DNA from 2 places in the Providencia sp. UF-224 genome. Region 1 is predicted to be linked to the other one. Evidence: riboswitches for the same ligand, from Rfam matches in the RefSeq annotation. Region 1 holds a riboswitch; the other holds the start of a gene.

Region 1 (4,208 bases):
TTCGGACCGCACATTGAGCAGAAATGGGCAATTTTCCCCGAGGCTTGCGGCAAGGTTTCATCGTGGTATTTACGTGCAGTTTCGGGGTCTAATGCCAAGTTAAATTGGTCTTCCCAGCGGAATTCGAAACGTGCTTTTGACATAGCATTGTCGCGAATTTGTGCACCGGGGTGGCCTTTGGCAAGGTCAGCTGCGTGCGCTGCAATTTTATAGGTGATAAGCCCTTGTTTAACGTCATCTTTGTTCGGCAAGCCCAAATGCTCTTTTGGTGTTACATAACAGAGCATTGCACAGCCAAACCAGCCGATCATTGCTGCGCCAATACCTGAGGTAAAGTGGTCATAACCCGGTGCAATATCGGTTGTAAGTGGGCCTAAGGTATAGAATGGGGCTTCGTGGCAATGTTCCAATTCTTCCGTCATGTTGCGGCGGATCATCTGCATCGGGACATGTCCGGGGCCTTCAATCATCACTTGGACGTCATATTCCCACGCAATTTTGGTTAACTCGCCAAGGGTATGAAGCTCGGCAAATTGTGCAGCATCGTTTGCATCTTGGATTGAGCCTGGGCGTAAGCCATCACCTAATGATAAGGAAACGTCGTAAGCGGCACAAATTTCACAGATTTCACGGAAGTTTTCATACAGGAAGTTTTCTTGGTGATGGGAGAGGCACCATTTTGCCATGATAGAACCACCACGCGAGACAATGCCCGTCAAGCGTTTAGCGGTCATTGGCACGTAACGCAGCAAGACCCCAGCGTGGATAGTAAAGTAGTCAACGCCTTGTTCTGCTTGCTCTAATAACGTATCGCGGAACATTTCCCACGTCAGGTTTTCCGCTACGCCGTTGACTTTTTCAAGGGCTTGGTAGATTGGCACTGTGCCGATAGGGACTGGGCTATTACGTAAAATCCATTCACGTGTTTCATGGATGTAACGGCCTGTGGACAAATCCATGACGGTATCTGCGCCCCAACGTGTTGACCAAATCAGTTTTTCCACTTCTTCTTCGATGGATGAAGTGACCGACGAGTTACCGATATTGGCGTTCACTTTCACCAAGAAGTTACGGCCAATAATCATCGGCTCAGATTCAGGGTGATTGATATTAGCAGGGATGATGGCACGACCTGCGGCGACTTCTTGGCGAACAAACTCAGGGGTAATATTTTCGGGCAAATTAGCCCCAAAGCCTTGCCCCGGATGTTGTTGCAGTAAAACTTCACCACGAATACGTTCACGGCCCATATTCTCGCGGATAGCGATAAATTCCATTTCTGGGGTAATGATGCCTTTACGAGCGTAGTGAAGTTGGGTGACGCATTTGTTGACTTGTGCTTTTAATGGGTGTGGGCGGTTGTTAAAGCGCAAGTGGTCGAGGCCTGCATCGGCAAGTCGCTGTTGCGTGAAATCAGAGCTTAAGTTTTCTACTTTGGTGGTGTCTGAGCGTTCGTTTATCCACGGAGCGCGAATTTTTTTCAGACCTTTGTGGACGTTGAGTTCTGATGTTGGGTCGCCGTAAGGGCCAGAAGTATCGTAGATAGGAACGGGTTCGTTGTCTTCAAATTGCGGGTTGTCTTTGTCGCCACCAATAAGGGTTTGAGAAAGCTGGATTTCTCGCATCGGAACTTGGATATCGTCTCTCGAACCTTGGAGATAAATACGTTCAGAATTGGGAAATGAAACGCCAGAAACTGTGTTGATAAAGTTTTCAGCGGCGTCACGTTGGGCTTTACGTGTGCGAGCAGGTGCAGCTTGTGGGGATAAATCAGCGGTCGGGATAACATTATTTGTAATATTGGACATAGCAATTTCCTGACATTGTCACGGCTATGATGCAAAACGCACCAAGCGGGTTTATCGAAAGAAAGTTGCTTGTCAGGAGTTCGGAGGAGTAATAAAAAGACGTTGCGTTTAAATTTTCACCAAACGGAAAATGGCAAAAATGGCGCTGAGTGATTACTCTTGTTCCCTTCGCGGGTATTAACCCGATCAGGTTCCGCGGATCCCGAATTAACGGTCTCAGCCTGATGTTTTCACATACTAGGCACTCCGACAAGAATTAATTAGTATAGAGAGCTTCCTGTGATTCTCAAGCTTTTTCCTCGTCATTCTTCGCGCGATAGGTGCGTTGGCTGCACTAAGTTACCCTAGTCACATACTTGTGTATGCTCCTAGGATATCTTAGTTTGCCGCCTTCCTCTAGCACGAATAATTTAGAGGAACCTTTGGAAGGCAAGTTAGTTAAAACCTAAAACCTAAAACCTAAAACCTAAAACCTAAAACCTCAAAAATTAAAAATTAAAAATAAGGTTTATAAATTCCACTGATATTGCGGCCAATTATTTTCATTGGCGACTTTGAGAAGGCGTGGGTCACCGTTAACGATAAACGTTTCATCGGCGAATTGGCACATTGGGAGATCGTTGGCAGAGTCGGTGTAGAAATACACATACGCATCGGTGATTGGCTGGTGGCGAACCCAATCCATAAGGCGTTTAACTTTGCCTTCCTTGAAGGTCGGGATACCGTCAATTTCAGTGGTGTAGCAGCCATTTTGCTGTTTAATATCGATGCCCATCGCGACATCGGCATTGAGTTGATCTGCGATCTTTTTGACAATAAATGAAACGGTCGCGGAGATCACAATAATTGGGATCCCTTTGGCACGGTAGTGGGCGATCGTTTGAATCGCATCAGGGTAGATCCTCGGTAAAATCACGGTTTGCACAAAATCATCCAGCCAGATATCCACTTGCTCCGTTTTGATATCAGCGAGGGTTTGCAGGTTAAAGCGCAGGTAAGTTGGCATATCCAACGTTCCTGCATTGTACTGCGCCATCATGGCTTTATCGGCTTCCACAAACTGTGGGTCACGGATAATTTGCTTATCCCACAGATATTGCGTCCACAATACGCTGCTATCCCCTTGAATCAACGTATCATCTAAGTCAAAAATGGCTAATTTGTTTTGCATTATATTCCTATCGTATGATTAGCTAAGTGCACGAATTTCATTTTTATTAAACATTAACTCAAGGCGGGTGCCGGGTTCAAATAAACGTTCAGAGGAGCGATTGAGCAAATCTACCGTCATATCCCCTGCGGGGGTATTCACGCTATAACGAATAATATTACCAAGCAATTGATGGTCTAAAATTACGGCATCCACAGGGTGTGATATATGTGTCCCGTATTGGCGACCTGCTTCTTTCACATAAATAGATTCAGGGCGGATAGCGAGGGTGCCTTGTAAATTGACGCCTAACATTGCGTTGGCTTTGTGAGCATCCACCAAATTGTAGTGGCCCATAAAGCGAGCAACAAACTCGTTGGCGGGCTGGGTATAAATATTCTCTGCCGTATCGCTTTGTACAATCTGCCCTTTATTCATCAAAAAGATCCTATCGGACATGATCATCGCTTCGTCTTGGTCATGGGTAACAAAAATCGTCGTGAGTCCAAGCTCCCGCTGAATATGGCGAATTTGCTGGCGCAAATGCTTACGAATGCGCGCATCAAGGGCGGATAACGGCTCGTCGAGTAACAAAATTTGCGGTTTCATCACTAGCGCCCTTGCCAGTGCGACGCGTTGGCGCTGCCCGCCGGATAATTGGTGAGGAAATTGTTGTTCTTTTCCTTGCAACTCAACCATTTCGATAACTTCTGCAACAGCTTTAGCTCTTTCGTTGCTATCGATTTTACGCATTTTTAAGCCGAAGGCGATATTGTCCGCGACGGTCATATTGGGGAAAAGTGCATAGCTTTGAAACACCATACCCACGCCACGTTGCTGGGCAGGCTGATGGGTAATATTTTTACGGTTAATATAAAGCTCACCGCTATTCGGTTGCTCGAGGCCTGCGATACAGCGTAATAAAGTGGATTTCCCACAACCACTCGGCCCCAATAGGGTGATAAATTCGCCTTTTTCAATGGTAAATTGAATATCCGCAAAGACCTGATTTGACCCGAAGGATTTTGTTAAATTCTCAGCAATTACATAGCTCATCATTCATCTCCTGAACGATTCAAACGCATCGCTAACCACGTCAGCAATAACGTAAATAAGAAGTAAGACATCACCAGCGCGGAAGTGAAGTGCCCACTGGTTTGGCGCATATTGAACAAGTAGATTTGCAAGGTTTCATAACGTGTTCCCACTAAAATATTGGCAAACACAAACTCACCCATTAAAAATGAAAA
Region 2 (4,208 bases), on a different contig from region 1:
AACACCATCAACACCAATATTAATTTGCTGCTCATAGCGCGGACTCAACCCTGCATTTAGGTATATCTGTACCTGCTCACCACCTATTAAGGTCGCATCTTGCTCTAAGGTTCCCTCCGCCAAACGACTAATAACGTTTTCTTCTTCAATAATCTGCTGATATTCTTGAATAATTAGATTTTCGGGCTCAATAAAAACTTCGCCACGATAACCATCTAAAATCAAATGGCGGTTATGCAGTAAAGACGGTTCAATATCCGCCCCCATAATGGCAGGAATACCCATCGCTCGGATTAAAATTGCCGAGTGCGAGTGTGTTGCGCCATCACGTACGATAACACCCGCTAGTTGCTCCATTGGCAATTCAGCAAGCACACTGGCGCTGAGTTCATCAGCCACTAAAATAAAGCGTTCAGGCCATTGTTCATTCGCCGTTAACGTATCATCAAGATGGAATAATAAGCGCTGGCCTAACGCCTTAAGATCTGCGCCTCGCTCTCTTAAATAGAGATCACGTAAACGAGAAAATTGCTCAACATAGTTTTCGATAACTGTTTTCACAGCCCATTCAGCGGCTGCGCCACCATCAATGGCAGTAAATAAATGTTTTTTAAGCTGGGGGTCACTAAGCAGGTGATTATAAAGATCAAAAATTGCCGCACTTTCTTTCGCAGAGCTCGCCATAAAGCGCTTGCTGATCCGCCGGCACTCGGCTGTTGCACTTTCTAATGCCGTGATTAAACGTTGTTTTTCGCTGTCGATATCAATGGCACTGGTTTGACTGATACTGTCAAAAGAAGGTTGCGAAGTATCTTGCCAACCATAGGCCATTGAAATTCCCTGAGAAACAGGGATGGCTTTAATTCTATTTTGCCGATATTGCCCAAAAATCCCTTTGGCTTGTGCTTGCGATAGGATCACCGCGAGCTGCATCGACAGTGTCACCATAAAAGATTCTTCTGTCTCATTAAACAATCGTTTCTCACGCTGTTGAACCACCAGCACGCCAAGTAGTTGTCGACGATAAACAATGGGGACACCAAGAAAGGCTTTAAGTTGCTCTTCTTTTAATTGAGGAAGGTATTTGTATTGAGGATGTTCACGGGCATCAGCGAGGTTTAGCATTTCAGATTGGCGCCCAACCGCACCAACAACGCCTTCGTCAAAGCCAAGGCGAATAGCAATCCCGCTAGGTTTCTTTAACCCGCGGGTTGCCATTAAGTAATAGCATTGGCGGGGATGATCGGCTAAGTAAATCGAACACACATCAGTTCGCATTGCTTTGCAGGTCTCGTCCACCAATACTTCAAGCGCATCGGTCAAACTTGTCGCCATCGCAACTTTTTCGACAATTTCACGTAAACGCATCAACATAGGCTTACTTTGCTCCGCGCCTACGGTTATTAAAAGCAGGTCGTTGTGGTAATTTTTGTTCCTGTAAAGGCATTACAATTGGAGCGAATTCCTTCATAACACGGCGATAAACTTCCCGTTTAAAAGAAACCACCTGCCTGACAGGATACCAATAACTGACCCATCGCCAGCCATCAAATTCTGGCGATTTACTGCGCTGCACGTTTATATCAGCATCATTACATTGCAGTTGGAGTAAAAACCAACGCTGTTTCTGCCCAATACAAACCGGTTTTGTATCCCAACGCACCAAACGCTTGGGTAATTTGTAACGTAACCAATTACGGGTAGATGCCAATAACCTGACATCCTTACGCTGTAGCCCAACTTCTTCGTATAACTCACGATACATCGCTTGCTCTGGTGATTCCCCCGGATTGATGCCTCCTTGAGGGAACTGCCAAGAGTGTTGACCATAGCGGCGAGCCCATAAAACCTGCCCTTGCCGATTACAAATTACGATTCCTACATTCGGGCGGTAGCCATCATCATCAATCACTCGACTACCCCAATAACCAAATTTGAAAGATGCCTAATTGTTTCACACATACCCTAACTGGTAAACCTATATCAATACAGTTTGCAGATATGTCCGAAGTCTCTACAATAGTGAGCGTCTCAACGGGGTGCCAAATTTATTTTGGCTGAGAAATAACCCGTAGAACCTGATCCGGTTAATACCGGCGTAGGGATTTGAGCCACCGCTTGCAAACCTGCATCGGTTCACTCTCAAATCCTGTGTCACTCTCTTTTAGCGCAGGAAAAAGCATGTTTAAAAACAAAATTATAGCATCGATTTTGACCCTTAGTGCACTCAGTTTAAGTCAATTGGCATGGGCAGAGAAACCAACCCTAACTGTCTATACCTATGACTCCTTTGCCGCAGAGTGGGGACCGGGTCCGCAAATTAAAAAGAATTTTGAAGCCCAGTGTGACTGCGAATTAAAAATTGTTGCCTTGGGGGATGGCGTTGCGCTGTTAAACCGTTTAAGAATGGAAGGAAAAAAAAGTAAAGCTGACGTCATTTTAGGCTTAGATAACAACCTATTAGATTCCGCCGAAAAAACAGGCCTCTTTGTCCCTGCTGAAATTGACACGGCAGCCTTAAAATTACCTATTGCATGGGATAGCTCTATTTTCATTCCTTATGATTATGGCTATTTCGCTTTCATTTATGACAAAAATAAAATCCAACAACCGCCCACAAGTATGGATGCGCTATTAAATAGCGAAAATAACTGGAAAATCATCTACCAAGACCCACGCACCAGCACGCCAGGGCTTGGCCTGATGTTATGGATTGAAAAACTATATGGTGATAAATCCGCAGATGCTTGGAAAAAAATGGCAGGAAAAACCTTAACGGTCACAAAAGGTTGGAGCGAAGCATACGGCTTATTCTTAAAAGGTGAAGGAGATTTCGTTCTGAGCTATACCTCATCGCCGGGCTACCAGATGCTCAACGACAAAAAAGATAACTACGCCGCAGCCTTGTTTGATGAAGGCCATTACATGCAAGTAGAAGTCGCTGCAAGGTTGAAAAACAGCCCACAACCTGAACTCGCTAAGCAATTTTTACAATTCGTTTTAACACCTGAATTCCAAAACACTTTACCGACTACTAACTGGATGTATCCGGTGATTGATATCCCTCTGCCAGAGGTTTATAACCAACTGCCTCTGCCAGAAAAAGCCTTACAATTTAGTTCACAAGAAGTGGCTAAAGAACGTCAAAACTGGACGCGTTTATGGCAAACCGCCGTCAGTCGTTAATTAATCTCTCTTTATTACCGGGAGCTTTTGCTTCCGGTTTATTAATTGCGATAGCGCTTCTCAGTTTTGGAGCGCTGTGGTTTTTTGCGCCTGAAATCGCCATTGATGACATCATCAGCGACAGTTACCTATGGCATGTCATTGGCTTTACCTTTTGGCAGGCATTTTTATCCGCTATTTTTTCCGTGCTTCCTGCCATTTTACTTGCAAGAGCACTTTACCGTCGTCGTTTTTGGGGGCGTACATTATTTATACGCCTCTGCGCGATGACACTTGTCTTACCCGTTTTAGTGGCTGTTTTTGGGATTTTATCGGTATACGGGCAAACAGGTTGGCTGGCAAAAACCTTCGACTGGCTCGGGGTGGAATACAGCTTTTCGCCCTACGGATTAAAAGGAATTTTACTTGCACATATTTTCTTTAATATGCCCCTCGCCACAAGAATGTTATTGCAATCCTTAGAAAATATCGCCATTGAACAGCGTCAAATGACTGCGCAATTAGGCTTTAATGAGTGGCAACAATTTAGAATTTTAGAATGGCCTTATTTGCGTAGGCAAATCCTCCCTACCGCATCACTGATCTTTATGTTGTGCTTTGCTAGCTTTGCCACCGTACTCGCTTTAGGTGGCGGCCCTGCGGCAACAACGATTGAACTCGCAATCTATCAAGCGCTTAATTATGATTTTGATCTTGGTAGAGCGACAATTTTGGCGCTCATCCAATTATTTTTCTGTCTTGGATTGATGTTTATCTGTCAAAAAATCAATAATTTATTTTCAGTTGGTTTTAGCCAGCAAACACAATGGGTAGACCCCGCAGATAACCTTTTTCGCCGTATTCGTGATTGCTTGTTAATTACTGCGGCGATGTTATTGTTGCTCCCCCCGCTGCTTGCCGTCGTTTTCGATGGTTTAAATGGGCAGCTATTATCGGTCTTACAGCAACCTGCATTATGGCAAGCCACAGGAACATCGCTGTTTATTGCGCTCTGCGCTGGTGTAGTTTGTGTCACTCTCACC

The links. Region 1 has a riboswitch for thiamine pyrophosphate ahead of thiC (phosphomethylpyrimidine synthase ThiC). Riboswitches for the same ligand answer to the same signal wherever they lie in the genome.
Region 2: linked by a shared signal. The riboswitch ahead of thiB (thiamine ABC transporter substrate binding subunit) and the one ahead of thiC (phosphomethylpyrimidine synthase ThiC) in region 1 are both predicted to bind thiamine pyrophosphate.

Annotation. Positions count from the first base shown of each region.
Region 1 is NZ_JBSICC010000033.1:24,651-28,858, forward strand. Features, by position in the region: gene thiC (phosphomethylpyrimidine synthase ThiC) at 1-1,808, opposite strand, end outside; TPP riboswitch at 1,955-2,067, opposite strand; gene AC4IFO_RS20110 (HAD family hydrolase) at 2,317-2,979, opposite strand; gene AC4IFO_RS20115 (ABC transporter ATP-binding protein) at 2,998-4,014, opposite strand; gene AC4IFO_RS20120 (ABC transporter permease) at 4,014-4,208, opposite strand, start outside.
Region 2 is NZ_JBSICC010000018.1:76,511-80,718, forward strand. Features, by position in the region: gene ptsP (phosphoenolpyruvate--protein phosphotransferase) at 1-1,374, opposite strand, end outside; gene rppH (RNA pyrophosphohydrolase) at 1,379-1,912, opposite strand; TPP riboswitch at 2,026-2,123, shown strand; gene thiB (thiamine ABC transporter substrate binding subunit) at 2,182-3,186, shown strand; gene thiP (thiamine/thiamine pyrophosphate ABC transporter permease ThiP) at 3,162-4,208, shown strand, end outside.